Regions from separate parts of the Halobacillus sp. KGW1 genome, predicted to be linked through region 4. Evidence: predicted binding sites of a transcription regulator. Region 4 holds the regulator's gene; each other region holds the start of a gene.
The links. Region 4 encodes LexA, which represses DNA repair genes until DNA is damaged. Its sites were predicted from a motif close to CGAACATATGTTCG; they were not measured.
Positions count from the first base shown of each region.

Region 1 (7,695 bases), 330 kb from region 4:
AGGAAAAAGGAATCAACATTCACTCTTCCCTGTAGACAAGCTATTTCCGGTAGCTGGTAGAAACGCTCAGGCCATATTCCTGAACTTATACAAGGTACTTCATGTATCAATTTATAACGAGAATCATAACAACGAAGGGGCTGTGGGTCAATCGTTTCCGTCGAAGTCCGGGAATTCCCGCTTTTCTGACTACGGTTCATCGATCTCCTTCCAATGAAAAAAGCCCCCGGGATGGGGACTCATTTTTTAAATTTCTTCCAATCCATGTCACTCTCGTTGAGCAGCTCTTCAAAGCTTTTGTTCGCTTCTCTTTGTTTCCGTTCAGCGATCCGGCGTTCCTTCTCTTTCGCTTCACGGATCTCCTCCTGCTTTTTCAGCTCGGCCTTTTTAGACTCCAGCTTCGTCCAAACATCGGCACCAAGCTGATCCGCAAGTGTTCCACTCGTTTGTTTCTTCTTGCTCATACCGCAGCTCCTTTGACCGTTTTAATCGGGATGATCGGATTTAGGATACCGTCCGGGCTGGACAGGCGGAACGTTCCCTTGGCAAAATCCAGCTTCATTTCCTGCTTGAAAAAGACAGACTGCTGGTCGTCGATGACGACAGGATACGCTTCATTTTCCACTTCTTTATCCGTATCGTACCGTTTATCATCAAAGCGGATCATAGGAAGCCCGTTCACACCGCAGCCGCAGCCTTCGGTATCATAAAACAGCCGAATAATCGGACGCTCCGTTTCTTCCATCCGCTTCAGTTGTTCCATTGCTTCGTCTGTTATCCTTAATTTCATCTTTCATCCCTCCTGTTCCTCTATTTTAAAAAATCCGGGACGTTCGTGCAATCGTTCTGTTTCTCTATTCTGCATAGTGACCTCCGACAAGCCGGCTCCGATGGCGGGCCGTGCCCGCATCGGTCCATGACACGGCCCGCAGCAGCATATCCTGACCGTACCGCTCCCTTATTTCATCCATTACATACCCAAGATCCCTTTTCCTGTCCCGGGCGTGCTGAAACAAATCAAGCTGGATGTCCGAGTCTTCCGTTATATTCCCAAGAGAAATGGAAATCTTACGTACGACCCCGCCGTTATAATAGCGGCTGAACAAGACGAGACATGCCCGGTAAAGGTCCATCGTAATACTCGTCGGATGCTCGACGGAAACCGACCGGTGGAAACCGGACCCGCCTTCCGTTTTGCTGTAGCCGATACCGAGGGAAATCGTTCGTCCCGCATGCCCTTTCCGCCGGGCGCGACGGGCGACTTCCTCGCACATCTCCAAGATGACGTACTTAACATCCTCGGGCTTATGATAATCCCTCAAGAGAATCTGACTCTTCCCGTAGCTGACCTGCCCCTGGATGATCGGTGCCCCGGGATCGGACAGATCGACACCGTTTGCATGGTAAAAAAATTGATTGCCCATGACCCCGAACGCTTTCTCCAGCTGTTCCAACGGAAACTTCGCCAGCTGGCCGACAGACCAGATCCCCATCCGGTTGAGCCGCCGTTCCAGACGAGGACCGATCCCCCACATCTCGGACAATGGTGCCACCGGCCACAGCTTCTCTCTGAAGTTGTCATACGTCCAACGGGCAACACCCTTTTTCTTCGCTTCCAGATCCAGGCACAGCTTCGCAAGCAGCATGTTCGGACCGATGCCGATCGCTGCATCCAGATGGAACGTTTCCTTCAGCTCATCTATAATCATTTGGGCAGTTTCTTCCGGATTGCTGAATCTCCCTTCTCCGTTCCCCACTTCAAGAAAGCTTTCATCGACGCTGTAGGTGTGGATCTTCTCTTTCGGCACGAATTTATGGAACAAATCCGTCACTTGCGTGGAAATCTCTAAATAGGTTTTCATTTGAGCGGAGACGATGACGATTTCCGGAACGGAGGGAATTTCGAACAGGCGGCTGCCTGTTCGGATGCCGTACTTCTCCTTCATAGCGGGCGTCGCCGCCAGAACGACACTTCCCCTGCGCTCCATATCTGCAACGACCGCGAGCGGACATATCAGCGGGTCGAGTCCCCGCGCGACAGCCGCGCAGCTGGCATAGAAACTCTTCATATCGACACAGAGGACCCCCCGGTCTGGATAACTACCGTAATCGATGTTCGGATTTTTCATACCTGCTCCTCCTTTTCCTCTACATACTATTATGCGAATATATGTTCGCATTCGCAAGTGGCAATTACTGTTAGAGGAAAACTGACAAAAAAGAAAAAGTCCCCTTTCCTGCAGAAGGATAAGGGGGAGCTTTATGAGAAACCATTACTTTTCCCGGCTTCTATGTACCTTTTCTGCCCGGTCCACGCTCAAAAACGCTGCGATTTGAGCAAGCACAAGGTAAAAGACAAAATACTCACTGGAAAGGACGGCAGATAAAACAGAAAGAAGACTGAAAAGGGACGCCGCACAAAATCCCGTTATCGTCTTCTTATCTATCCCTTCAGCCATAGTGACCGATCCACTTAAGCAAAAGCACCCCGACGCATGTGACGACCGCCCCCACTGAAAATACGAGCAGCATCACCCGCTTGCTCCTCGTTTCCCACCAGGCTAACCCGGCGGTGGCGGCGGTGAAGAGCATGCCGAAAAGAAACGAAGCAAATGGACTTGTCGGAATAATCCAATCGTACCAATGAACAACTCCCATCGATTCAACCTCCTGCCATCAATCGTACCGATACTGCTCCTTACAATCATATACCTGCTTAGAGAAGCGAAACCGTGAGGACCGCAGCAGATAAAGTACCTACAGCTGTAAGAATGATGATTTTACGGTGACCCTGCCTGTCCGAAGGTTTGAGCAGCTCTTTTATTGCTGCTGCCCATATCCAGATAGATGCGATAGCAATCATCCCCATATTTACTCTCCATCCTTTCCTCGACCGTCATTCCAACGCCTCGGCAATGGCAAATATTTCTTCCTTTGTCAGCTCCGGGTCTTCCACAAGGAGCGAATACCGAAGTCCACCTTCTTCCCAAAGGAGGTTTGTAATGACATCTTCCGTAAAGACGCCCTTCGTCCCTCGGACTTCCACTATTTCTTCCCCGCTGAAACCGGCAGAAAGGTTGTCTTCCGGAGCTTCAAAAGAAGTCAGTGTGAACTGCCCGTATCCATCTTTGCTATAGGATTGATTCACCTCGGTACGCTTTAGCTCTTTGCTGGAGAAACGATCAACAGCTGTTAATTCATAGGCCTCATCCTTGACCTTCAAAACAGGCTGACCGTAGATTTCCTCTGCCTCTTCAAGAGACGTCTCCTCCGTTAAACCGAGATCATCCATCTCTTTCACCTCGACACCCTGAGGAAGGTCCATCGTAAAGGTACGGTCGTCGAAGGAAGGGTCCACATCCAATTCCGTCACCGTATATTCCGTCTTAAGATCCTCACTATGGGCGACCATTTTGATAATGATCCAATGCTTATCGGAAATCCAATACTCCTCGTTCCCGCGGAATCCCCCGTCCTCTTTCGGCACGGCTTTGATATGGTACGTTCCAAATCCGTTCACTTCTTCCTCCCCAATGAGCTCGACGTCATGGGTTTTCCTTGTCTCTTGAAGCATTTGCTGCAGCTGCTCCCGTTGAGACTCCCCGGAAAGCATTTGTTCTGTCCCGGGACTGTCTATGGTGAATGCTTCTCCCTGCTCTTCCGAATAAAACATAGTTGTCTTCCCATCATTCAACGACTGGACAGCACCACCCTCCGTATCTGCGATGACCTTGATCCGATTATTAGCAACATCCGACCACTGTTCCATTGTAGAGCGGTCAATGGTATCGTCTCCTTTTTGGACATCCATCTCCATTTTCATATAATAGCGATCCAACTGATCTTCTTTTTCGACCGCATTTGCTACAATCTGATCCGGCGAGTACGCTCCGCCCGACTCAGCGGAGCAAGCCGATACGAGACACACACCTGCTGTAATGACTCCAATTAACCACTTCCTCACGTTTAACCCTCTCCTTCATGTACTTGATTGAACAACATAGCAATGATCATCCCGCGCCCGGGCACGGACCAAAGCTTCATCTCTCCTTCATGGCTTTCCGCAATCATATGGGCGATGCTTAATCCAAGCCCCGATTGTTTGCCGTCATCCGACGTCCGGGAAGCTTCTCCTTGATAAAATGGCTTGAGTACCGATTCCAGCTGCTGTTCCGCAATCGCCGGCCCTTCATTCTGTACAAGCAAGAGCGCTCGGCCCTTTCTTTCCTGGAACATCTCTTCTGCTGCCTCCGGGAAAACCCACCCGGGCAGCGGCTCCTTTTCGCCAAGGACGGCGGCAAAAATGGTTTTTCCCTCCGGCGTATAGCGCAGGGCATTGCTCATAAGATTATCGAGGTAACGAATCATTTCCCTGGCGCTCATCCGCACCGTTCCTTCGATTCTCTCTTCTTTTAGAAACAGGACTCCTCGGGCACGGGCCATCTCATCGTAGCCCTCAAACAACATATCAAAGAATTCTTCTGCATCCACTTCAGGCCGCTCCATCTCATAGCTGCTGGACTGAAACTTGGCGAATGTCGTCAAATCCTCAATCAGACCTTTCAAGTGATTGGATTTACCTGCGAGGATCTGCAGGTATTCTTTCCTTTCCTGTTCCGTCAACCCTTCTCCCTGCAGAGCCTCCGCATAGGTCTGTAAAGATGTCAGGGGCGTCTTAATATCGTGGGAGAAAGAAGCCATCATGAGCTGCTTTTCTTCCTGCTCCCGGACGGTTTCTCTGTTGGCCGCTTCCACCTGCTCCTGCATGCTTTCGAAATGAGTCATTAACTGGCCGAGCTCATCCTTCTTCTTATCCGGGAAACGCACCGTCGTCTGGTAATCTGCAAAGCGGTCCATACCAGAAATTAAACGCTTTAAGGGAAGGTTCCACTTGCGGTGCAGCATCCAAAGCACCCCGGAGTAAATGAGTAGAAATAAAACCCCGGATAATGCAAGAATACCGATGCGCCTGTTCTTCACACCTTCCACCCATTCCGAACGGTCGATCCGGATGTCATAGATCCCTTTTATCTCCCCGTCAACGAATACCGGCTTTTTTACGGAAAGGGACTGAAAAGATAAGTCATAGTGATAAAGACCCTGCAGCAGCGATTGACGGGGCTCGATCCGTAAATCATTGGATTCAGAATTATAGACCATCAACCCATCCGATCGAAACAGCTTAACGGCTACGTCGGAATCATTCGTCACCGCTTCCCATTCTCGATTAAATTCTTCGCGTGGTCTGCGCTCATACCAGTCCACGGACTGTAATGATGCTTCCAGTTCATGGATACGCTCTGTTAACTCAAACGTATCCGCCACCCTTTTCTCATGGTTCCATTCCTGCACCCAGAGAAAAAAGCCATACGCGCCGGCGAGCGGGAGGATCATGACGAGCAGATAGGTAATCATCAGCCATGTCCTTATTTTCATGAGAGGACTTCCCCGATAAAACGATAGCCGGTTCCCCAGACGGTCTCGATCCATATCGGTTCTTTGACATTTTCCCCGAGCTTATTTCGAAGACTCTTGATATGGACATTGATCGTGTTATTACCATTAAGCTCCACCTCTCCCCAGATGTGTTCGTACAGTTCCGCTTTGGTGAAGGTACGAAGCGGATGTTGAATGAACAACCGGAGCATCGCGAACTCCTTAGCCGTCAGCATAACTTCCTTCCCTGCCACTTTCACCGTCCTCTTCTCCACATCCACTGCAAGCTCACCGGAGTACAAACACTCCCGTGACAGTTCCTGTTCCGGGTTTCTGTAGCGGTCATACCTGCGCAAATGGGACTGGACTCTGGCTGTAAGTTCCATCAGACTGAAGGGTTTGGTAACATAATCATCCGCACCGAGGTCGAGGCCTTTGATTTTCGATTCTTCTTCCTGCCTGGCACTGATGATTACAATCGGCAGATCGCTTTTCAGACGGATGTTTCTGCAAAGGCTGTATCCGTCCATTTCCGGAAGCATCAAATCGACCAGTATCAAATCATACGCCTTATCGTGAAAATCCTCCCATCCCTCCTGTCCAGTCGAAGCCCATGTCACCTCCATCCCCTGCCGTGTGAAATGGTCCTTTACGATTCTCGCAATTTCTTTGTCATCTTCTACCAGTAAAATAGCAGCCATTCTGTTCCCCTTCCTGACACTTTCATTGTAGACACGAATCCGGTACACGCACCCGATTTAATAAATCCTTTATTTTATCCTTCTTCAGCTTCTGAAACGAACGAATGGAATAACAAGAAAAAAGCTCCCGCCCCTCCGCTGCAAACGGAAGAGAGGAAGCCATTATTTCTTCTCAAACTGCTTTTTCATCACTTTCTCGATCGTTCCCGGTGACAGTGCATAGAGTTTGCTTCCTGCATTCATCCAGGCAGGCATATTAATTTCCCGGCATTTGGTAAACAAGTGGTCGACGACGGTTCTAGCGACATGGTTGGGGTCAAGCATCATTTGTTCGACCGCCTTCTGGTAGGTACCCGCCGGATCCGCCTGTTCGAAGAAGTTGGTCTGGACAGGTCCAAGATTGACGGAAGTGACGAACACTCCCTTCTGTTCCACCTCCATGCGCAGCGCATTCGTAAAGCCAAGCACAGCATGCTTTGTCGCTGCGTAGACCGACGATTTCGGTGTCGCCATTTTCCCAGCCTGGGAAGCGATGTTGACGATATGCCCCTCCCCTTTTTGAAGGAAATGAGGCAGCAGCTGATGGGTAGAACGGAACAAGGAAGTCACATTTACCGCAACCATCCGTTCAATATCCTTCCACTTCGCCTGTTCCACCAGATCGAAAACGGCCATCCCTGCATTGTTTACCAGTGCATCGATCGATCCATGGTCATAGCAGATCTGGTCGATGACATCTTTCCACTCGGCATCCATCGATAAATCTGCCGTATACCACGGGCATTCGATAGAGAAAGATTCCTCAATCTTCTCAGCAATGATCCGAAGTTTGTCGGTTGACCGGGCGACAAGAATTGGTACGCCCCCCTGCATGGCCGTATGGATCGCTATGTATTGGCCGATGCCGCTGGAAGCTCCGGTTATCAGCACTTTCTTTCCTTTTACAAGTTCATTCACAAGATCATTCCTCCACTACATATCGTTTTCGTCCTTCTGTTACCTGTGTCTTGACGTCTCCATGATGCTCCAAATAATCGAGCTGGCCAATACTCTCCGACATCGTAAGCCCGAGCTGGGATTCCACATGTTTCGGAAACAGCCGTTCACACACTTCATATGCCGTAAGCGGAACTTCCCTTACCATTTCTTTCACCTTTCGTGCTCGTTTCTCCTGCTTTTCCAGCCTCTCTTTGATCAAAGGGACGTGACCGTCAAAGATCTTCCCATGCCCCGGGTAAATGGAAGTAATAGGAAGATCAAGCAGTCGCTCCAACGATTCCCTGTACTGCAGAAGTGGACGAGGACGTGGATCCCCGTCACAGAAACCCGGCTCAAGCAGAGGGTTGGAGGAAATGTGAGACAAAAGAAGATCGCCGCCGATGAACGCCCCGTCTGCTTCCCGTAAGAAAGAAAGATGACTCTGGGCATGCCCCGGTGTCTCTAATGCCTTCCAATTGTCATGACCAGGAAGCGTATCCCCCTCCTGCAGAGTGCCGGTTAACGTGCCGCGGGCGGACCATTTCAAGGATTTACGCAGCCCTTTAAGCATCGGTAAAAA
Region 1 is NZ_LSOC01000002.1:1,147,908-1,155,602, forward strand. Features, by position in the region: purine riboswitch at 13-113, opposite strand; gene AXG56_RS06580 (YqkE family protein) at 240-464, opposite strand; gene AXG56_RS06585 (iron-sulfur cluster biosynthesis family protein) at 461-790, opposite strand; gene AXG56_RS06590 (UV damage repair protein UvrX) at 855-2,129, opposite strand; gene AXG56_RS06595 (hypothetical protein) at 2,274-2,459, opposite strand; gene AXG56_RS06600 (hypothetical protein) at 2,452-2,658, opposite strand; gene AXG56_RS19635 (hypothetical protein) at 2,717-2,869, opposite strand; gene AXG56_RS06605 (hypothetical protein) at 2,897-3,964, opposite strand; gene AXG56_RS06610 (cell wall metabolism sensor histidine kinase WalK) at 3,967-5,436, opposite strand; gene AXG56_RS06615 (response regulator transcription factor) at 5,433-6,137, opposite strand; gene AXG56_RS06620 (SDR family oxidoreductase) at 6,300-7,094, opposite strand; gene AXG56_RS06625 (MBL fold metallo-hydrolase) at 7,099-7,695, opposite strand, start outside.
Region 1: a site for LexA is predicted at 2,164-2,177, ahead of AXG56_RS06590 (UV damage repair protein UvrX). Genes of this name have one in related genera too.

Region 2 (7,695 bases), on a different contig from region 4:
GCCCTTCACGGCGAGCATCCTTTCTTCTGATACAAAAGTAAAAATGTGAGGAGATCCGGAACCTATTTTGTCATGGTTTCAGGAAGATACATAACACCCTTTCTATGGGAAATGGTAGCACGATTCCAATTTTCGTCCCATGTGTTTTTTACATGCACGGGACATGCTTTCTTTTCTTACTATATCGGAGAACGTATTTTTCCTTGGTCATGTGCGGACAGACGCCTTTCCTGCCGTTTTCCGATATGAAAAATTGTATATAATTGTTAGATAATAGTGACTTTTCGGTGTATAAAGCGGTATCATAGAGACAGGGTCATTAAATGACAGGAGAGGTGCGATTTTGTGACCTCGGCATCTTTTCTGCAAATTTCATGATATAAGGATGGTTAATATGAGCAGCAGAGAAACGAAAACAGACGTGATCTTGATAGGTGCTGGCATTATGAGTGCGACCCTCGGTTCACTCTTGAAGGAATTAGCCCCAAATTGGAACATTACCGTTTTTGAGAAGCTCGGAACGCCCGGAGAAGAAAGCTCGAATGAATGGAATAATGCAGGGACTGGCCATGCGGCTTTGTGTGAGTTGAATTACACGAAGGAAAAGGCGGATGGTTCGATCGATATGACGAAGGCTGTCTCGATCAATGAACAGTTTCAGGTGTCCAAACAGTTCTGGTCTCATTTGGTGAAGACCGGCCAGTTGAAGGACCCGGAACAGTTCATCCGGCCACTGCCCCACATGAGTCTCGTCTTCGGAGGAGAGAATGTCGACTTCCTGAAGAAGCGCTATGATGCGATGTCACAAAATCCTCTTTTTAAAGGGATGGAGTATTCGGAAGATCCAGAGCAGCTGAAAGAGTGGATTCCGCTCATCATGAACGACCGCCATACTCACGGACCGGTCGCGGCGACGAAGATGGATAGCGGTACCGACGTCAACTTCGGTTCCTTGACAAGGAAGCTGTTTCAGAATCTGGAGGCCAAAGGGGTGGAAGTGCAGCATCATCACCACGTCAAGGATTTATATCGGACGAACGACGGCCGCTGGGAATTGAAGATGTACGATGATAAGAACGATAAGCTGGAAACCCGGAAGGCGGATTTCGTATTCCTCGGTGCGGGTGGTGGAAGCCTCCATCTTCTGCAGAAGTCCGGCATTCCGGAAGGCAAAGGAATCGGCGGTTTCCCTGTCGGGGGGCAGTTCCTTGTCTGCAAGAATCCGGAGATTGTCGAACAGCATGAAGCGAAGGTGTACGGCAAAGCTCCTGTAGGTGCACCGCCGATGTCGGTGCCGCACTTGGATACCCGCTATATCGGCGATCAGAAGACGCTGTTGTTCGGTCCGTTCGCAGGGTTCTCGCCGAAGTTCCTGAAGACAGGTTCGTTGATGGATTTGTTCACATCGATCAAACCGGGCAACATTTTGACGATGCTTGCAGCGGGAATGAAGGAAATGGCGCTGACGAAGTATTTGATTCAGCAGGTACTCCTGTCGAAGGAGCAGCGGATGGATGCTTTACGGGAGTTCATCCCGAATGCGAAGAGCTCCGATTGGGACCTCGTCGTTGCCGGCCAGCGTGTCCAGGTAATCAAGGATACGAAGGAAGGCGGCAAAGGAACGCTCCAGTTCGGGACGGAAGTCGTGAACAGTGCGGACGGTTCGATTGCGGCTTTGCTCGGGGCATCCCCGGGGGCGTCGACAGCCGTGCACGTCATGATCGATGTGCTGAACCGCTGCTTCCCTGACCATATCGATCAATGGAAGCCGAAGCTCGCCAAGATGATTCCATCCTACGGCGTATCGCTCGTCGATCACCCGCGGATGATCCAGGATATCCACCGTACGACAGATGAGGCGCTTGGTCTGGCAAAAAAGGAACTGATCTTTAGTTAGGGGTGTATAGAAAGAAGAAAAAAATAAGAAGCATATCGTTTTCCAAAAGCAGTCGCCGATCGGGTCGGAGAAGGGGAAAGGTCCCCCCTTTTCCCGCCGGCGGATGGAAAAAGATGCTTCTTCCTGGACAAGCCTATCGCTGATAGGCTTTTTTCTTTTGTTCATAAAAAGCGACGGCTGCAGCGGCTCCGAGTCCGGCATTCGCTTTGATGAGTTCGATGTTAGCGGCGAGGCTTCTGCCTTCGGTGGCGCGGTTGACGTGATCCAGCAGGAACGGTGTGACGTCCTTGCCTGTGATGCTCTGCTGCTTCGCTTCAACGAGCGCCGCTTCGATGACGCCCGTCATGTAGGACGCATCAAGGGCGTGACCGGAAGGGATCGGGTTGGCGATGACGGCTCCTCCTTGAAGACCGAGCTCCCACTTCGTATGAAGGATGCGCCCGATTTCCTCTGCGTCATCGACGCGGAAATGGACGGCAAAGTCGGATGTGCGCGTGAAGAAGGCAGGAAGGGAGTCGGTTTGATACCCCATCACCGGTACTCCTTTCGTTTCCAGATACTCGAGGGTCAGGCCGAGGTCGAGGATCGATTTCGCACCGGCACAGATGACTGCGACGTTCGTCCTGGCGAGCTCCTCCAGGTCTGCCGATATGTCCATCGTCGTTTCGGCCCCGCGGTGGACGCCGCCGATGCCGCCGGTCACGAACAGGCGGATGCCGGCGAGGTCGGCACAAATCATCGTTGCGGCTACCGTCGTCGCACCGGAGCGGCCGGTCGCAAGCAGATACGGGAGGTCTTTACGGGAAGCTTTGGTGATATCATCCCTTGAGGCGAGCGCTGTCAATTCTTCCGCTGTCAGCCCGATTTTGATCCGGCCGTCAAGGATGGCGATCGTCGCCGGGACGGCTCCGTTATCCCTGATGATCTGCTCGACTTCCTTCGCCGTTTCGATGTTTTCAGGATACGGCATACCGTGGGAGATGATGGTGGATTCGAGGGCGACGACAGGCTTTCCTTTATCCAAAGCTTCGTTCACTTCTTGTGATAGGGAGAGATAGGGATTGAGATTCATAGGAACTCCTCCTGTTTTTTTAATAGATGGGTCGTCAAATCGGTATGGACGGTTGCTGTCGTCTGGACGCAGAGGGCGGCGCTCTTCAGTCCGGCATGGACGGCTTCGGACAGTGGACTGCCGTCGAGCCAGGCGTGCAGCACTGCAGCGGAGAATGCATCTCCGGCGCCCGTGACGTCTACGGTCGTGTCGAGGGCAGGGGCGGGATAGTGGCGGATGCTGCCACCGCTTTCCCCGACCATGACACCCCGCTTGCCCCATGTCACCGTGACATAGCGGACACCGCAGGCGAGCCAGTGTTCAACGGCGCCTTTCCACTGGGCTTCGTTTTGAATGGGAATGTCGAAGTGTGCGGCGCTTTCTTCGACGTTCGTCATCAGCCACGTCAGGCCGCTGATATCCGAGGGCAGCCGCTTCATTTTCGGTATCGAGACGGTGATGAAGGCGACCGGCGTGTGGTCGGCGGCTGCTTCCTTAAGCAGGAAGGCGAGCGTCTCCTGCGGGCAGTTCAAATCGGCGATGACGCATTCGGCCTGCTTCCATTTCTTCTCGTGACGACGGATCTCCTCCGGAAGAACAGCGTCGTAAATAGCCATATCGGCGAAGGCCATCGTCATTTCTCCGTGCTCGTCGAGGACAGCGGTGTACGTGCCTGTGTTCCGGTCCGGCAGATGGAGGACGCCGTCCATTATGATATACTCGGCAGAGGCGCGGGCGATGATCTCCCAGTCGGCATCTCTGCCGGCAGCAGTGATGAGTGTCGGCCGGTTTCCGAGACGACCGAGGTTTTCCGCGATGTTCCTGGCGACGCCGCCGGCGCTTGCGGTCGATCGCACCGGATTCGATGTCTTATAGTCGAAGCGCTCCAGGCAGTGATACTTGCGGTCGACGTTGGCGGCACCGATGCAGAGGACAGGACGGGAATGATTCAGGACATAGGCGCGGCCGAGCAGAATATTTTTCTGTACAAGCTGGGAGATGACGTTGGCGACGGTGGACCGGGACAGGGCGAGGATTTGGGAGAGGTCGTGTTGGGAAATATACGGGTTATTTGCAATCTGTTCATACACCTGACGTTCGCGGTCGGTCAGTTTGTTTGGTAACATAGACAGCCCTCCGGACAAATGTTTGATTCATGGAACATATGTCTAAAGTAGCTGAATTGGAAAAAGCTAGCAATAAAATAGAGACAGGTCGTACGTCCGACTTATCGACAAAATTTTCCGACAACAGGTTGCCAATCGTTTGGGAATTGCTGTATAGTGGGGCTAACAACTTCATAGATAAACGTTCTTATCGAGAAAGGTGGAGGGACTGGCCCTTTGAAGCCTTAGCAGCAGACTCCTGACGGGTACTGTGCTAATTCCAGAAGCGTACGTGCTTGCAGATGAGAAGAGGTTAGATACGCAGGTAATCCGCTCTTCTTTTGGTGAGAAGTGTGGATTTTTTTAATTTCAACGGAAGAAGGATGATAGAGATGACGAATTCAACCATCAAACGAGCTCCATTCAAAGGCGATCATGTCGGGAGCTTCCTGAGACCTGAGCGTTTGAAGGAAGCGCGCCGGCAGAAAGCGGAGGGGACGATTTCCCAAGAAGAGCTGCGCCGGATCGAAGACGAAGAGATAACGAAGCTTGTCGCGAAACAGAAAGAGGCAGGACTTCCTGCCGTGACAGACGGGGATTTCCGTCGCAGCTGGTGGCACTTCGATTTCCTTGAAGGACTCGATGGAGTGGAAGGCTACGACAAGGAGAAGGGACTTCCGTTCGACGGGGTGGAGACGAAGGCGCGCGGTGTCAAAGTGACTGGAAAGGTCGGGTTCACGGATCATCCGGCCATCAGGGACTTCCGTTTCCTGAAAGAGATCGCCGGCGATTCCGTCGCAAAGCTGACGATTCCGAGCCCCAACATGCTCCTGTTCCGTGCCGACATCGACAGGGAGATCTACCCGACGGATGAAGCGCTGCTCGCGGATTTGGTGGATGCGTACCAAGGATTCATCCAGCGGATTTACGAAGAAGGGTGCCGCTACCTGCAGCTCGATGATACCGCCTGGGCGAGTTTTTTCTCGGAAAAAGGCAGAGAAGCGATTGCTGCGGAAGGCCGCGATCCGGAACGTGCCGCTACCCTGTGTGCCCGTTCGATCAACGAATCGATCGCAGAGCGTCCGGAAGACCTGTTGATCACGATGCACATCTGCCGCGGAAACTTCCGTTCGACCTTCATGACGACAGGGAGCTATGAAGCGCTGTCGGAGACGATCTTCGACGGTTTGGACGTCGACGGCCTGTTCCTGGAATTCGATGATGAACGCTCCGGCGGCTTCGAACCGCTCCGTCACGTCAACCGCCCGGATCTGTCGGTCGTCCTCGGCCTGATTACATCGAAGACCGGCGAACTGGAAGACCCGGACCGGATCAAAGCCCGGATCTTAGAGGCATCCGACTATGTGCCGATGTCCCAGCTCTGTCTCAGCCCGCAGTGCGGGTTCGCATCGACGGAAGAGGGGAATGTGATTTCAGAAGAAGAGCAGTGGGCGAAGATCCGCCACGTGCTTGAAATTGCAGGGGAAGTTTGGAGATAGATAGTATAGAAAAAGCGCCCGGCTTACGAGCCGGACGCTTTTTGTGTGGAGAGCGGGGTCCGGTAAATGGGGACGCCCCGTCCTCTGCTAAGGGGTATTATTCAGCAGCCATCGCTTTCTTCCGCACCGCGAAAAAGGAATGGATGGCCGCTGCGACCGGAATGATGAGCGCAATGCCGATGCCGGCACAAAAGATCGCGATCATCTCTTCACTGAACACTTTGGAATTGACGATTTCGCCCAGCGAATAGTCCAAATCCTTGAACCAGATAAGCAGGGCAAGGTAGCCGCCGAAGAAGGCGAAGAACAGCGTGTTCGTATCCGTCCCGAGGATGTCGCGGCCGACGTTCATGCCGGAGACGAACAAGTCCTTCCTTGAGATCTCCGGATGGTGGTGCTGCACCTCACTCATCGATGACGTGATGGAAATCGCCACTTCCGTGATGGCGCCGATTGTCCCGATGATGATGACGGAGGCGGCGATTTTCACGAAATCGAGCCCGATGTATAACGAGTAGGGCGCGAGGCTGTCGGAATCTTCTTCACTGAACCCTTGGATCATCGACATATCTGTAATCAAGTGGATGCCGACGAGCAAAATGGCGATCGTGACCATCGTAGCGAGAAACGCGGTGCCCGTCTTCAAATTCCAGTCGTTCACGTAAATCAGGTTGACGTAGCTGATGACCGCACAGGCGATGATGGTCACGATGATCGGATTGATGTGCGGATCGAGCATGAAAAACAGCGCGACGATGAGAATGACGAAGTTGAAGAATAACGATGCGAACGATCGTACTCCTTTTTTTCCTCCGACGAGGACCATCAATAGGAATAATATGGCGGTTAAGGCGACTAGTACATTCATGATCTCTTCCTCTTTGCGTTAATGATGAACAGTGTAGTGTAGACACTGATCGGGATCGTCAGGACAATGCCGATGCCGCCGACAAGCGCCCGGGCTATTTCAAGCGACAGATTCATGGACAGCGTGAAGCCGAGCGGCGATGTATTCTTCAAGTAGAGAAGAATCGACGGGATCGAGCCGGCGGCATAGACGAAGAACAAGATGCTCGTCAGGGTCCCCATGACGTCCTTTCCGATGTCCATACCGGATTTCCGCAATGCCTTTCCTGTGATGGCGGCATCCTTCTCATAGAGTCCGAACAGTGACGAAGCGATCGTGATCGATACGTCCATCACGGCACCAAGCGAGCCGATGAACAGCCCGGCCATGAATACTTCCCTGTACGGACGGGTCAAATACTGCATTTCCTCATAGCGGAGGCCGTTCCCCTGCAGGGCCTGGATGACGAAATAGGCGATCGCTAAAGAAACGGAAATGCCGATCAGCGTAGATAGAATGGCAGCATACGTCTTCTGATTGAATCCGTTTAAGAAAAGGAGTGACCCGATGCTGAACAAAATGACGAGCCCGCTGCAGATAAAGAGCAGGGTACCGTCGGAATTGGCGATATAAAGATCGAGCGCGAAGTACATCAAGGCTGCGTTGACGACGAGGCTGACGATCGAGAGTGCGCCGCGCTTTCTACCGACAATCAACAGTAGAAAAAGGAAGACCCAGGCGGCAGCGAGGACGTATTTGTCACGCTTTGCATCGATGATCGCACCGGTCAGTCCATCTTCCTGCAGCGAATCTTCATCGATGGAAACAAACACTTCATTCCCTTCCTCGTACTTTTGGTCGTATGCTTCCGAAGAAGAGTATTCGTTGCTCATGTCGATTTTTTTACCCTTATGGGGTCCGTTCAATATTTCCCCGGAAATGGTTTGTGTAGAAATGGTGTCTTTATTGTCGTGGATGTCTGTAACATTCTCCGTATCGACCGTCTTCGTATCGGTCACTTCTGCAATCGTGCGGCCGTAAAGTCCGGCGTTATGGTTGACGAATACCATCGAAGCGATGCAGGTGATGGCGAGCAGGGTGATGACGATCCATTGGCGGTGGGTGATACGGGTAAGTATCTTTCCTGCCTTCATGTTTGAATAAGCCTCCATGCCAACCGTCCGGCGGTGCGGACAGTGGAAAACTGGGCTCTTGAAAGAGTCCGCTGAATAACGCGCTTATCATAGCAGATAACTCCCTCACCGTCAAAACTCTCCGTAGGTTAACTATATTTG
Region 2 is NZ_LSOC01000003.1:1,034,235-1,041,929, reverse strand. Features, by position in the region: gene AXG56_RS14130 (malate:quinone oxidoreductase) at 395-1,897, shown strand; gene AXG56_RS14125 (pseudouridine-5'-phosphate glycosidase) at 2,031-2,969, opposite strand; gene AXG56_RS14120 (carbohydrate kinase) at 2,966-4,075, opposite strand; SAM riboswitch class I at 4,260-4,363, shown strand; gene AXG56_RS14115 (5-methyltetrahydropteroyltriglutamate--homocysteine S-methyltransferase) at 4,447-5,553, shown strand; gene AXG56_RS14110 (YibE/F family protein) at 5,651-6,421, opposite strand; gene AXG56_RS14105 (YibE/F family protein) at 6,418-7,554, opposite strand.
Region 2: a site for LexA is predicted at 4,087-4,100, ahead of AXG56_RS14120 (carbohydrate kinase). Genes of this name have one in related genera too.

Region 3 (7,695 bases), 730 kb from region 4:
CATCGACCATACGGCGTATTCCTGCTGCTCTTCGTCCGACAGCATTCCCTCCACTCTTTGTCCGAGTTCATAAAGCCGTGCGTGAAGATCTTCTGCTTCCTCTTTCTCCTTCGACTTCAACAGGAAGTCTTCTTCCTTATCAACACCTGCCATGGAAAAAAGCTCATACTTTTTATCCTGATAGACTTTCATCCGATCCAGGCAGGTTTTCTTCTTTTCCTTCATTCCTAAAATGGATTGTTCCAGCTGCTGCCTTCTTTCATCGATCTTTTCCTGCTCATGAATCCAGTCCGAGAGCCGCTGCCATCCTCTCTGCACATCCTTCGAGTTATATTCCCATTTCATCTGGTGATGAAAAGCTTTCAGCCGCTCTTCAGAAAGAAGAAGCTGCTCTCTATTCTCTTCCATTCTCTTCACCGTTTGATTCAACTCCAACTTCTTATCCCGGGCTCTCGTCAATAGATGATAGAGTTTTTCCCAATAAGCGAGCTGCAACGATGTCAGGAATGGGTACAGACTTTTCTGTTCGTCGATGCCGGCGTCCAGTCTATTCTTTCTCTGCGACAAATGGCTGCGCTTCTCCTCAAGTCGAATCTCCTCTTGGCTGAGTCGTTTCCATTGCTGGTGCAAATGTTCCCACTCCGCCTGAAGCTTTTCCTCTCTCTTTATCTGTCTTCTCGCTTCCTCCAGGCCGTGCGGGGATATAGGAAGCTTATTTGACGCAGATACAGCGAGGATGCGGATCCTTTTATGACTCATAAAGGCGGCTGCTCCGCTTATGGCGGCGAGTCCAAGGAGGAGTAGATAAAACCATCCATTACCAGCGCCTGATGCAATCAGAATACCGATAAACAGGACAAAACCCGCAGCTGCACCTGCACCAACCGTTCTCCGTTTATAGAGCTGATCCTTTGTCGTACGTCCCTGTCTGTCCGGATTGGAAGCGGCAGCCGACTCATAAGCAGCTTCTATCTGCTTTTCATACCTGTCCCGCTGATCCCTGCTGATCCGTTCTTCCTCGATCTCTGCCTTTCGGACTTCTACACGATCAAAAGTCCGCGACATTTCCGTCCACTGTTCTTCTATACGACGCTCTTCCTGCTCCACCATTTGGGACTCTGCATGTAGATCACGCCATGTTTCCTCAATATAGAAAGGCAGAGTATACTCGTCGAGTTCCTCCACTCCCACCGGAACATCCATATTCTTCAAGTCCCTGTTGACAGATTCATTCAAGGACAGTCGGCGCTCTTCCAACTGTTCCTGTTCATGGCTGAGCCTCTCGTACCCCTCTTTTTCAGCTAAAACAGACGGGGCCAACCCCCCCATATCTTCATCCACCTTGTCCAGGAGTTCCGCCTGTTCCTCTCTCAGCTCTTCTATCCTGCTTTCCAGCATTCTTTGTTCCGACTCTAACGGAAGCAGAGATTCTCTTAACTGCTGGTAACGTTCTCTTCCGGACACCGGGAAGGGAAGGTTCTTATCTTTGCCTTCCGCCTCTTCCTTCGTTTGGTGATACTGCAGCAGCACCGGCCTCGCTTTGATTAGCTGCTGTGCTCTGTATAGACGGTTCAAATTCTCCTGCCACGCTTGGTCAAGATAATCGAGTTCCTCGCGCGTACGCTTCTCTTCCTCCAGGAATCGCTGGTAATCTTTCTCTTCCATTTCAGCCGCTCTTCGCTCGCGATCGAGATTTTCCAATCGTTGCAGCTGCTCGTTAATGATCGGCTTTCTCCCTTTCGGCTTAAAACGGTCTTCCGTCATCTTCTCCAACCATTTCTCAGTTTGATAAATTTCGTCGGACCCTGTGAGACCGATATTCAGCAGTAACTCGCCAAGATTTTCTCCGGTAACTTCCTCCAGGGAAAGAAGGTCTTCAGAATTGAAGCTGAATATCGATTGATACACATGCCGATCAGCGGCTCCGAGAAGCTCTCCTAACCATTCTTCCCCATATTCTTCCCCTGTTTCCATCCTACAGACGGCACGGCCGTTATGACGATCATGGATGCGCTCGATCGATACGACCCCTTCTGTTTCCGTCTCTATCACCAACCGCCCCCCCATTGCTCCGCCGGATTTCGGCAGATAACGTTCCCTTTGTTTTGGATTCATACCGAAAAGCATGAACAGGATGAATTGATACAACGTCGACTTACCTGCTTCATTCGGGCCGGTTAACAGGTTCACCTGAGTAGTGGAGAGCTCCATCGACTGGTCGTTCCATTTTCCGAATCCGTAAATTTTCCACTCGAGGATTTTCACTCGCTGTCCTCTCCCTTCCATAACCGGTCAATGGTCAGCGCCTTCGCTTCCTGCATGATGGAAAGTCGTTCTTCGCTGGACATCTCTGCCGCATATTTAGCTATTTTCCGATGTTGAAAGACTGGAGCCAGCCATTCCTCCAGTTCTGCGTCCCCTATTTCATCAGATATCTTTAAGAGCTCACCGGGAAAGTGGTTTCCACGTCGAAGTTCCGCTTCTTCCCAGCCAGGCTGATCATTAATAACGACACGATCGATCCATATCCAATCTTCCCTGTTTACATCTTCCGCTTCGTTCAGGACTTCCACCCACTCATCGACTGTCCCTTGCTCTGCCCATCGCTTGAGCACTCCACCTTCTGCTGTCAGCGTCACCTCCAGCATAACAGCAGACTTCGCTCCACCGACTTGCGACTTCGCTTCGTCTAATGCCTTTTCAATCGCCTGTGGATGATCGGATAAACAAGCTGCCTTCTTCGCTTCGAACGTTACCGTATGCAGCGGCAGGAAGCTGCGGCTCCAGGTTCCGTCTTTATTTTCCACCAGATAGCAGCCTTTTTCCCCTTGTTCCTTCATGGATCTTCCCTGGATGTTTCCCGGATACACGATTGGCGGATCCTCGGAAAGTATGCTTCGCTTATGAATATGACCGAGCGCCCAGTAGTCCATGTCACGCTCCCTCAATTCACTTATTGTGAACGGAGCATATACATCATGATCGCTGTTCGAATCCAAGCTGCCGTGGAGCATTCCGATATGATATGCCGGGGCCCCTGTACGCTTGTATTCGAGTGCTTTTCTGTCTTCCACCGCTTTTGTTTCATAACTGAAGCCATATATATGAGCGAGTGGCTCCCCCTGCTTTTCATATATAAAATGTTCTACATTCTCTGATCGAAAAATATGTACATTGTCAGGGAACTCAATTGGATCTTCCATCCCCTTCGTAAAGTCATGGTTACCGTAGCTTAAAAACACAGGGATTCCAAACTTCTTCAAGCGTTTGAATCCTTCCCGGAGGTGAACCTGTGCTTTCAGACTCCGGTTTTCTTCATTATATAAGTCACCGGTAATCAGCACAAAATCCACCTCATGCTCAATAGCTGCCTGGACCAGCTTATCGAATGCATGGAAGGTACTTTCGCGCAGCTGCTCCAGTATACGATCATCGAGATGTCCCTTCGTCTTGAAGAGGCTGTCGAGGTGCAGGTCCGCACTGTGGATAAAACGGATCGGTTTATGCATGTAGACTTTCCCCTTTTCCAATAGCTTTGTCTTCATTTTACCAAACGAAAGAAACGAATGCACGTTCCCCTATAACACAAAAAAAGATCTGCGGAAGCCCTCTCCCGCAGATCTCCAGCTTTATTTTTCCTTTTTAGATAATTGAAGGGCCGTCTTCACATCCTTGAGTGACGTGGATTTCCCGTACATGAGAACACCGCCGCGGTAAATCCTTGCACCGATGACGGCAAGCAGTACGATCGATCCAATAAGAACCCCTAGGGATAAAGCTACTTCCCAACCGGGTACATCCAGCATACCTACACGCAGGAACATAAGCAGCGGCGTAAAGAATGGGAAATACGAAGCTGCTGTGATGAATGTGGCATCCGGCATGCTTAAGCCCACTATTGCCAGGAAGAAGGCGATGACGATCATCATGATCATCGGTGCAACGATCTGCTGGGCGTCCTCCAGTCTGCTGACAAGAGAACCGAGCATAGCTGCAAGCGTAGCATAAAGCAGATAGCCGAGCAGGAAGAAGATGACGGCATAGATAATGGTCATCGGCTCAATATTGGTCAGACCGATGAAGCTGAGGAATGTATCTTCGCCTCCATCAGCACTCTGTTTCAAGCCAATATACCCAGCCAGGATAAAGACGGCAAACTGAGTCAAACCGAGCAGAGCAATTCCGATGATTTTTGCAAACATCTGCGATACAGGTGAGACGGAAGAAATGAGTATTTCCATGACGCGGCTCGACTTCTCCGTCGCCACTTCCGTCGCTATCATATTGCCGTACATGATGACGGAAAAATACATAAAGAACAGCATGATGTAGACGATCCCACGCGTTTGTTCCAATTCTTCGGCCGTTTTTGCACTCTCTTCCAAAGCTACCAACTCGAAGACGACCGGCTGATTAATCTGCTGAAGGACTTCCGGATCGACGTTCGCATCTTGTGTCACCTGAAGGACCTTCATTTGTTCCAGTGCTTGGCGGACAGGTTCACTCTCTCCTGTATTAGCGATCTGATCCGCATAATACGTCGCGACAGGCAGGCCGGATTCATCCGCTTCTATTTCGATAATGGAATCATAATTGCCGGATTCCACTTCCTCTTTTGCTTCATCGAGGTTCCCTTTGTAATTCGTTAATTCCATCTCTTCATTGGTCGATAGTGTCTGTTCCAGTGCAGCGTACCATTCCGGATTTTCAGAAAGGACTGCTACTTCCCTGCTGTCTTCTTCTCCTGAGAATGTTTCGATGATGGATTGAAGGTTGGAAACTAGAAAAATAAGAGCAACCATCACAACCGTCGTGATGACGAATGATTTCGACTTCACTCTGTTTTTATAGGCATGCCCCATCATAATGAAGAATTTATTCATAGGAAGACCCCACTTTCTCAATGAAAATATCATTCAAGGTAGGCTCTTCTAAATCGAAGGTGCGTACGAATCCTTTCCCATGAAGCGCTTCAAACACGCGGCCGGCAACCGATTCCTCCGCAATCTGCAATTCGCATCCTTCCGACATGGACTTGTAAGCCGTCACCCCTTCCACCGCCTCCAAGTAGGACGTATCGAAGTCCGCATGTACACGGATATTCTTTTTTCCGAAAGAACGTTTAATGTCCTTCAACTTTCCATGGACAACCGGGCGGCCGTGATGCATGATGCATAAATGCTCACACAATTCTTCTACATGCTCCATCCGGTGGGAAGAGAAAACAATCGACGTGCCTGCTTCTTTCAAATCGACGACAGCAGACTTAAGCATCTCTACATTAACCGGGTCTAATCCGGAAAAAGGCTCATCGAGAATCAGCAGCTTCGGCTTATGTAAAACGGCAGATATGAACTGAATTTTTTGCTGGTTTCCTTTGGACAACTCCTCGACTCGTTTCTGTTCATACTCCGGCACTTTGAAACGTTCGAGCCAGGCTTTAACTTCCTTTACGGCTTCTGCCTTCTTCATCCCGCGTAAAGAGGCGAGATAGACGAGTTGGTCACGAACCTTCAGTTTCGGATACAGCCCTCTTTCCTCCGGTAAATAACCAATTAAATGACTCTTATCGTAACCGACGGTCTCGCCCTCCCACGTAATCTCTCCTGCTGATTGATCCAGCAGCCCGAGAATCATCCGGAACGTCGTCGTTTTTCCCGCACCATTCGCACCAAGAAACCCGAAGATCTGCTTTTCCGGTATTTCCAGCGATAAATCATTCACAGCTGTAAACGACCCGAACTGCTTCGTCACAGATTTTAATTTCAATGTCATGCCTTTCTCTCCCCTTTCTGTACTCTATACGTACGCCCTATTTGAACAAAAGGTTTCATAATCAAGGAAAATAAAAGAAATCCAGCTTCCATGCAGGATTTTCCCGTATGAAAAGCCAATGTAAGAAAATGAACGATTATTCACCTGAGGAGGCATTGCCATGAAGCGTTACTACTTAACCGTATTCGAAAAGGACGGCACAAATGTACTGGATGAAGCATTCGAAGCAGAGAACGATGACAAAGCGAAAGATATTGGTTCTCAAAAGTTAGCAGAGAAGGGATACGACAGCTACACTCACCGCTGTGTATCTCCGGACGGCCGTCTCGTCCTGTTTCACCGATGAAATAAATCAAGCCACGCATCTTCAGGTGCGTGGCTTTCCTACTTTCTTATCTCCCGGTAAAATGTGGTCTTCGCTTTTCAACGAATGCACGAACGCCTTCTTCATGATCGGCGGTCTGCCTCAGCTGCCACTGCGCTTCCCTCTCATCTGCAAGATAACGCTGCAGTTGAGGCATTTGATATTGATGATAGATCTGCTTTGTTGCAATCATCGAAGATAATGGACGCCTGCTCCAATAGGCAGCGAACGTATCCGCTTCGGCCTGTATGTCTCCCTCTACAACTTTATCCACCAGTTTATGCTCGAGAGCTTGTTCGGCCGTCATCTGTTCTCCAGCCCAGACGAAGTGCTTTGCTTGATGGGTTCCAAGCCGTTCTTGAAGCCAGAAATGACCTCCTCCATCCGGAGCGAGACCAATACCAATGAAATTCATCGAAAGCTTGGCGTCCGCATCCGCGATAATATAATCAGCCGAAAGGGCAATGCTTAATCCTAATCCTACAGCTGGTCCGTGAACAGCGGCTATGACAATCTTAGGCATACGGAATATCGACGTCACGATGGATTCAATATCATTCATAACAGCAGCAAATACATCTTTATCCGCCACTTCCGTCATCATCGTAACATCCCCACCCGCACAAAATCCCTGCCCGTCTCCTGAAAGGACGACAATCTGCGCCTCACACGCCTCTACATCGTGGAGCGCCTGGACAAATTCCTTAAGCATTCCCGCATCAAGGGCATTGTATTTCTCCCCTCGGGCGATTTTCAAATGGACGACATTATCTTTTTCTTCTATGATATATCGACTCATATCCATTCCCCTTCGTTGATAAGAATTGAACCATGCATACTCTTTCGTGAATGACCATTCATTTTCCTGCTTTGATCGACAGCATTCCCTTGTTTTTGCCTTTTCATCTTTAAAAAGGCAAAAAAAACGCCGCCCTTTTCAGGCGGCGTGTACGAATTACTTACTGTTGAGGTGCTTCCGGGTTACCGTAAAGCTCTTCCAACGGCTTCGTGATGATGCGGCTGATGTCATTGATAACCGTGTTCAGACGCTGTTCTTCTTCCATAAGCTTGGAGATTTGAGGGTGCTGCTGAACAAGCTCTACCACGTTGCGTGCCTGTTCCACTTCTTCCTCTGTAATTTCCTGACCCTGCATTTGTTTCTGCTGCAGGTTGATTTGTGTTTCGCGGAAATCATCGAACATTTTCTTCGCAGCTTCGTCGTTCATGACTGCTTCATAAGCACTTTTCAGTCCGTTGAATTCCTCGCTGTTGCGGATTGCTTTCTCAAGATCATATGCGTGATCGTATAGGTTTGACATAATTTACGTACCTCCTAAGATTTCGTTCTTTCAAAACTCCTACCCCACTATAACAAACTCATTTCGTTCTGTATAGGAATTACCGGTTATCCCATCAATAAGACAATCAATCCCTGTAATATTCCGATTAATCCACCGAGAAGAGCACCAAGATACGTAATCATCTTAAATTCCCTTCTGGAAATGCCGAGAACCATTTCCTCCAGTCGATCGACTTGAAAGGCTTCCACTTCTTCC
Region 3 is NZ_LSOC01000002.1:92,345-100,039, reverse strand. Features, by position in the region: gene AXG56_RS01015 (AAA family ATPase) at 1-2,265, opposite strand, end outside; gene AXG56_RS01010 (DNA repair exonuclease) at 2,262-3,509, opposite strand; gene AXG56_RS01005 (ABC transporter permease) at 3,630-4,883, opposite strand; gene AXG56_RS01000 (ABC transporter ATP-binding protein) at 4,876-5,775, opposite strand; gene AXG56_RS00995 (YhzD family protein) at 5,936-6,121, shown strand; gene AXG56_RS00990 (enoyl-CoA hydratase) at 6,168-6,938, opposite strand; gene AXG56_RS00985 (YlbF family regulator) at 7,099-7,458, opposite strand; gene AXG56_RS00980 (DUF445 domain-containing protein) at 7,545-7,695, opposite strand, start outside.
Region 3: a site for LexA is predicted at 3,564-3,577, ahead of AXG56_RS01010 (DNA repair exonuclease). Genes of this name have one in related genera too.

Region 4 (7,695 bases):
GGAAATTATAGGGAAGGATCATAAGGAGTTCTGTTTCCGGGACTTTTCTGAAAGTGCAGAGTATCTGCTTTTTTGGGAAAATTTGAGAACCGGAAAGAGTTTTCAGAATAAAATTCTCAGAAAGAACAGGCGAGGAGCAGAAATTTGGCTGGAAGCAACCTACATGCCTGTATGGGAGAATGGAATGGTCAGTGGAATATTAAAAGTTGCAACAGACATATCAGAGCGGCAGCAGGGACTTCAGGACCTTGTCGGCAGGTTGAAGGATATGTCTTACACATTAAATGAAAAGGCGGTCCAAGGATTAGCCTTTCAGAATGATTTAAGTGACAGAGTAGATCAGATTTCTTCGATATCTTCTGAAAACACGGAAACGCTTGGGGAGCTTGGTATTCAAACAACTAAGATCCAGGGAGTGGTTAAGACCATTCGTGATATTGCTTCTCAGACAAACTTGTTGTCATTAAACGCCGCAATTGAAGCTGCGCGTGCGGGAGAGCATGGGAGAGGATTCGATGTCGTTGCAAAAGAAGTGCGTAAATTATCGAATAAAGTAGAAAAATCCATCAGCGAAGTGAATGAAAATGTAGAAAGCATTACTAATGAAATAGAAAATATCACAAAGGGAACGGTGAAGATACAAAAAGATGTGGAGGCTGCTTTATCACAAATTAAGTCTGCAAGTGAGATTTATCATGAGCTTGTCGGAGACGGGGAAGAGTTGGAGGTAAGAGCCAATCACTTGCAAGAAATTATATAGATAGATATAAGGGAGCGGCCGTGAACAGAACGGAGCGCTCCTTTTGTATGATTTTTGGGCTTTAGTAAGGGACAGAAGCGGATATATGTGCCCTATGTTGCGGCAAAATGGAACCAAAGGACAAGAGTGAGCATAATCTTGTTACATAGAAGTAGTTACTATTGCTAAATATTTGTAAAGGAAATTAATAGATTAGTAAAGGAGATCATTATGGCAAGATTAGTCTATCCAAGCGGAAGCTGGAACGGCAGGTTGGTTGCTTTGGATGATGGACATGGGATGGAGACTCCTGGGAAGAGAACGCCGTATATACCTGAGCTGGGGCGTCAAATTAAAGAGAATGAGTTTAATAGAAAGGTCGTTGCTTATCTCTCAGATATTCTTTTATACCATGGCTTCCGTGTGCTGCTTGTTGCACCCACAGATGCGGATACCCCTCTTACGACAAGAACAGCAGAAGCGAACAGGTACAATGCAGATATTTACGTGTCCGTGCATTACAACGCATTTGACGGTTCTTTCGGTGGATCAGATCCCAGCGGAATTGAAGTATATGTGTATCCGGGTTCTTTGAATCGGGAGGCTGGCAGATTGGCAGCGCTTGTCGGCAAGTATTTACGGCGAGGGACGCAACAGAACTGGCGCGGTGTTAAAGAAGGCAATTTTCATGTGTTGCGAGAAACAGATATGCCTGCAATTCTAACCGAAAACGGCTATATGGATAACAGGCGCGAGGCTTTGTTAATGATTAATGAAGCTTTTCAACAAGAAGTAGCAAAGGAACACGCGCAGGGAATCTGTGAGTACTTCGGTGTGGCTTTTAAAGGCGTCGGTGAAACGATCGACAAAAATTACCTTTCTCTTGGGGATACGGGAGAAGCGGTACGTGTGCTGCAGCGCAATTTATTGAAATTGGGCTATTCCATGGGAGGCTACGGGGCCGATGGTTCCTTCGGTCCAGCTACAGAGACAGCTGTCAAAGCTTTTCAGAGGGATCAGGGTTTAAGAGTCGATGGATATTATGGGCCAAATACAAAAAGGGCAATGGAAGAAGCCCTCAAAAAAATGGAGGATGATGAAATGGAAGAGGTTGCAGTTGTCATCAATTCATTTGCTGATTTCCCTGCTGTGGAGACACTTGCTATTCGGGAAAATGCAATGATTGCGTTAAGGCGTACGGCAGAGAGGCGCCAAGTGGCTAAAAAGATAATCGTTGCCGGTGGGGGAACGGCTGGCTTAAAAGGGTCCAATTTTGTTGATCTATCCGGAGCGACGCGTCTGGAGACAGCCCGAAAGATCGAAAATTATTTAAAACGATGAACGGCCCAGGATTTCCCGGTATACTTTCGGCGTCATTCTTCATACAATAGAAGAACAAATGTTCGTAATGGGGTGATGCGTATGCACCAATTATTAAACCGTTCTATGATAGAGCATTTACCGTTAGAAATTATTTATCATGCCCGTGATCAATCTATTTCTCAACGATTAATTCGAGTTATAAGGATGGAGGAAGCCTGTTGCGTGGCTTATTGTTATACACGGAAACAAGTAAGAACGTTCAGATGGGATGGGATTCTTGCCGTGGCAGTTTTTCGTAAAAATAAAGGAACAGAGAAAAGAAGCGGGGCTTAAAACGGCCGCCGCTTCTTTCTGTTTTAATGCACCGTCCGGTATAAACCGACAACTCGTCCTAAAATGGAAACATCATTTAGTATAATCGGTTCCATTGTCGCATTTTCCGGCTGAAGCCTGATGTGGTTCTGTTCTTTAAAAAAGCGTTTAACCGTCGCTTCCTCTTCTTCTGTCATGGCAACGACAATGTCACCGTTCTGAGCTGTCTGCTGCTGTCTGACTACTACCATATCTCCGTCCAGGATTCCTGCTTCTATCATACTCTCTCCCTGTACGATGAGCACAAATGTGTTGTCGTCCGTTCCTGCAAGCGTATCCGGGAGTGGAACGTACTCTTCAATATTTTCGACAGCGGTGATGGGAGACCCTGCTGTGACCTTACCGATCACAGGGGCATAGGCGACCTCGCTTCTGGGAATACTGTGATCCTCTTCTAATTCAATAACTTCAATTGCCCGCGGTTTCGTAGGGTCCCGACGGATAAAACCTTTTTTCTCAAGCCTTGATAAGTGTCCGTGCACAGTCGAGCTGGAAGCAAGACCCACAGACTGTCCGATTTCCCTAACGGATGGTGGATACCCTTTTAACACTACCTGTTCTTTTATGAAATCTAGTATTTCTTGCTGCCGCTTGGAAAGTTTATTCATAGATTAGCACCTCGTACATAGGATTATAGTAACCACATTGTACCATGGAGGGCAAAAAAACACAAACAAGCGTTCGAAAAAAAGTCGTTGACAGGAACGTACATTCGTATATAATTAAAAATATCAAATGCGAACACAGGTTCTTAGGAACGTTCGTTCTTAATATGGAGGGGTTCACATGTTCAATAAACTATCCAAACTGGACGTCACGTACATCATTTTGTTTGTTGTCAGCTTCGCTTTTCTCTATTATTCTATGGTAACGAGCGGATAAGAGAGGGGTTTATTGTAGATGAAGGTTGTTTTGTACTGCCGCGTCAGCACGGAAAAAGAGGCGCAGATCTCATCGTTAAAACGCCAGAGGGCGGAATTGACTGCCATGGCAGAAAATCACGGGTTGGAAATTGTCGATTGCATTGAAGAACAGGCAAGCGGCTACGAAATAGAAAGAGAAGGTATTTTTTCTGTTTTGGAGTACCTTTCTTCAAGACAGGCGGATGCATTGCTGATTCAGGATGAGACGAGGCTCGGAAGAGGGAATACGAAGATAGCCCTTTTCCATCAGCTTAACAGGCTTGGGGTTAAGGTTTATTCCCTTACTCATGAAGGCGAACTTCAGATTTCCGAGTCGGATTCTATGGTGCTTCAGATCGTTGGGATTGTGGAGGAGTATCAGCGGAAAATCCACAATATGAAAATACGAAGAGGAATGAAGAAAGCTGTAGCAGAAGGATATGACCCTTCTGAAAATTTATCCAACAGACACATGGCTCCGGGCCGTGAACGACTCCATTTTCCAATTGAAGAGGTTGTGCGACTTCGCAATAATGATTTGACATTTAAAGATATCGCAGCGACGCTTCGAGGACTGGGATATGACGTTTCTAAAGCGACCGTACATAGAAGGTATAAAGAATACCTATCGCTTGAAAAGGAGACGGAAGAACTGTAATATAAATAGACGATAGACAAGGGTCTGAAGGCTGCTTGTCTTTTTCCGTTTTATGTACCATCGTCTGCTTATCGATCACTAATAAAAAGGAGCAGGATCATATGTTATCCCAAGAGAAAATCAAGCGAATTAATGAGTTGGCCAATAAATCCAAGCAGGTGGATTTGACAGATTCCGAAAAAGCAGAGCAGAAAACGCTCAGACAGGAATACTTGAAAAACGCCCGCAAATCGTTTAAGAACCAATTGAAAGGTGTAACGGTTGTAGATCCAGAAGGAAACGACGTGACACCGGCAAAATTGAAACAGATGCAGAAGAATGAGAAGAAAAATTAACTTCCTCCGCACGCTTAGCCATAAAGCGTGCGGCTTCTTTGTTTAATTTTGCTTATTCAGGGAAAATTAGAACGGTCACGGTTTTATTGAGTCCTGGCGCTTGTCTCAAATGTAATTTCATTATAGGATAATACATGGTACATATGCCTTAACAGAAAGGGGAATGTTTACATGGCTAACAGCCTTGAACAAACATCAATCAATACTATTCGTACTTTATCTATCGATGCAGTAGAAAAAGCTAATTCCGGCCACCCTGGAATGCCTATGGGAGCAGCTCCAATGGCTTACACACTTTGGACGAAGTTTATGGATCACAATCCTAAGAACTCTCAATGGTTCGACCGTGACCGCTTTGTCCTATCCGCTGGACACGGGTCCATGCTTCTTTACAGCATGCTTCACCTGTCTGGTTATGACGTATCCATCGAGGATTTGAAGTCCTTCCGTCAGTGGGATTCTAAAACTCCTGGTCACCCTGAATACGGCCACACTGACGGAGTCGAAGCTACAACTGGTCCTCTAGGTCAAGGGCTTGCAATGGCGACCGGTATGGCGATGGCAGAAGCACACCTTGCTGCTAAGTACAACCGCGGTGATTACAATGTTGTCGATCACTATACCTTCTCCATTTGCGGAGATGGCGACCTTATGGAGGGCGTTTCTCAGGAATCTGCTTCCCTTGCAGGTCACTTAGGTCTTGGGAAATTGATCGTGCTTTATGATTCCAACGACATCTCTCTTGATGGAGATCTGGATCGTTCCTTCAGCGAAAGCGTAGAGAAACGCTACGAAGCTTACGGTTGGGAAGTCATCCGTGTTGAAGATGGAACCGATACCGAAGAAATTGCAGCAGCAATTGAAAAAGCAAAAGCGAATAAAGAGCAGCCTACTATGATTGAAGTGAAAACCGTCATTGGATTCGGTTCACCGAACAAATCCGGTAAGTCCGCTTCTCACGGCGCGCCACTTGGTGCTGAGGAAACAACAGCTACGAAAGAATTCTACAAGTGGGAGCATGAGCCGTTCCACGTACCGGATGAAGTTTATCAAGACTTCAAAGAGAAAATTCAAGACAATGGTCAAGCGAAAGAGCAGGAATGGAACGAGCTGATGAAGCAGTATAAAGAAGCGTATCCAGAGCTTGCCGAAGAATTGGAAACGGCGATCGCTGGTCAGCTTCCGGAAGGCTGGGACAAAGAGCTTCCTTCTTATACAGTAGGAGAAGACAGCCCGGCTACACGTGCGGCATCCGGTGATGCGATCAATGCATTATCCAAAACAGTTCCTTCATTATTCGGTGGTAGTGCCGACCTTGCAGGATCAAATAAAACAGAAGTCAAAGAAGAAGAAGATTTCACACGTGAAAACTATGCCGGAAGAAACATCTGGTTCGGTGTACGTGAATTCGCTATGGCGGCTGCTATGAATGGAATTGCCCTCCACGGAGGTCTCAAGATCTATGGCGGTACGTTCTTTGTGTTCAGTGATTACCTGCGTCCGGCCGTTCGTTTATCTGCTTTGATGAACCTGCCGGTAAACTACGTCCTTACTCATGACTCTGTAGCAGTAGGAGAAGATGGACCTACTCACGAGCCTGTGGAGCAGCTTGCTTCTCTTCGTGCGATGCCTAATCTTGCAGTCCTTCGTCCTGCAGATGGAAACGAAACGAATGCTGCATGGAAGATTGCGATGGAGTCTGAAACGATGCCTACAGCACTCGTATTGACTCGTCAAGGCCTTCCTACACTTGAAGGAACGGAAGAGAAAGCATATGAAGGTATGAAGCGAGGAGCTTATATCCTTAGTGATTCTGACAAAGAAGAGCCTGATGCAATTCTTCTCGCTTCCGGATCGGAAGTTCAGCTGATCGTAGAAGCGCAGAAAGAATTGAAGACAAAAGGATTCGATGTCCGCGTAGTAAGCGTACCGTCCTTTACTCACTTCGAAGCTCAGTCTAAGGAATACAAAGAAGAAATTCTTCCTTCAAACGTTCGCAAACGTCTTGCTGTCGAAATGGGAGCATCCTTTGGTTGGGACCGTTATGTTGGTCTGGACGGCTCTATTATCGGTATCGACAAGTTCGGCGCTTCCGCACCTGGAGATACGGTAATCAAGAACTACGGTTTCACTGTAGAAAATGTTGTGAAACATGCGGAGAACCTTATGAAATAAATAACAGGGAGAGCTTCCGCCTTCGGAAGCTCTCTTCTTTCCTGTTTTACATAATGTAAATCAGCGTCATTTTGACAAAATAACCATGCCTGTCCTTTCATATTATGACAGCATATCCCTCCTGCGCCCTCTATAATAAGCACAAGGAGAGGATAGCGATGCAGTTTATCATTTTTTCCGTGAAAAGAGAGGTTATGGAAAAGTATTACCATAGAGCAGAAGTGCTCAGGCAGTTCTTCCTTGAATGTGTGGAGGAGTATGAGCCGGTTATTCATTACAAGCAGTTGTCTTACATAGTCGATTCTTTTCCATTTTGTGATTTTCCCCTTGCGGAAGGGTCTTTGGAGAAGAAAACGGCCGATTTGTGTCGTCCTTTTTTCGAATTACCTAGCGGCTATGATATAATAAGAAGTAAGAACTATTGTTGTCTCTATTACAGCGAGAGCCTTTGGCAGGCAGAGAGCTCTGTTTTCCACCCGTTAAGGAATACGGATCATTCTTTCTTTATTATCGAATTGTCCGGTCAATATTATGGATGGATTGCCCCGCTGCCTTCTGCCAGACTCTTCTCTTAAAACGGCTATTGTATTCTCATAGACGTTTTACTATACTGTTATGGGAGACAATTCGAAGGAGGAAGACGAAAACATGACACTGGGGATCGTATGGGTTATCATCATAGCCTTGTTGACTCTTGTCGGTGGTGTAGCCCTGGGCTTCTTCATCGCAAGAAGGTACATGATGAACTATTTAAAGAAAAACCCGCCAATTAACGAACAGATGTTACGTACACTGATGATGCAGATGGGCCAGAAGCCTTCACAGAAGAAGATCAATCAGATGATGCGTTCCATGAACAACCAAATGAAATAATGAATCGAGCCTTCTACCGGACGTCTGGGAGAAGGCTCTATCTATGTAAACTTCCATAGATGTTCACACACTTTCGTCGTTTTTCCGATTTTTATTTGATACAATGGTAGGCGACGCAGAAACAAGGGGGGGTGGGCCAATGACAGAAGTCAATGTATTTCTCGCTTTTGGTGCAGGATTTTTATCGTTTATCTCTCCGTGTGTGTTTCCTTTGTATCCAGCTTTTCTTTCCTACATAACCGGGATGAGCGTTCATGAATTAAAGGAAGATAACGGGATGTTGAAAAGGCGCAGCCAGTTGCACACGGTACTGTTTTT
Region 4 is NZ_LSOC01000002.1:820,766-828,460, forward strand. Features, by position in the region: gene AXG56_RS19840 (methyl-accepting chemotaxis protein) at 1-760, shown strand, start outside; gene AXG56_RS04860 (N-acetylmuramoyl-L-alanine amidase) at 971-2,080, shown strand; gene AXG56_RS19275 (hypothetical protein) at 2,162-2,395, shown strand; gene lexA (transcriptional repressor LexA) at 2,419-3,042, opposite strand; gene AXG56_RS04870 (recombinase family protein) at 3,335-3,994, shown strand; gene AXG56_RS04875 (DUF896 domain-containing protein) at 4,096-4,329, shown strand; gene tkt (transketolase) at 4,501-6,504, shown strand; gene sirA (sporulation inhibitor of replication protein SirA) at 6,663-7,079, shown strand; gene AXG56_RS04890 (YneF family protein) at 7,153-7,377, shown strand; gene AXG56_RS04895 (cytochrome c biogenesis CcdA family protein) at 7,517-7,695, shown strand, end outside.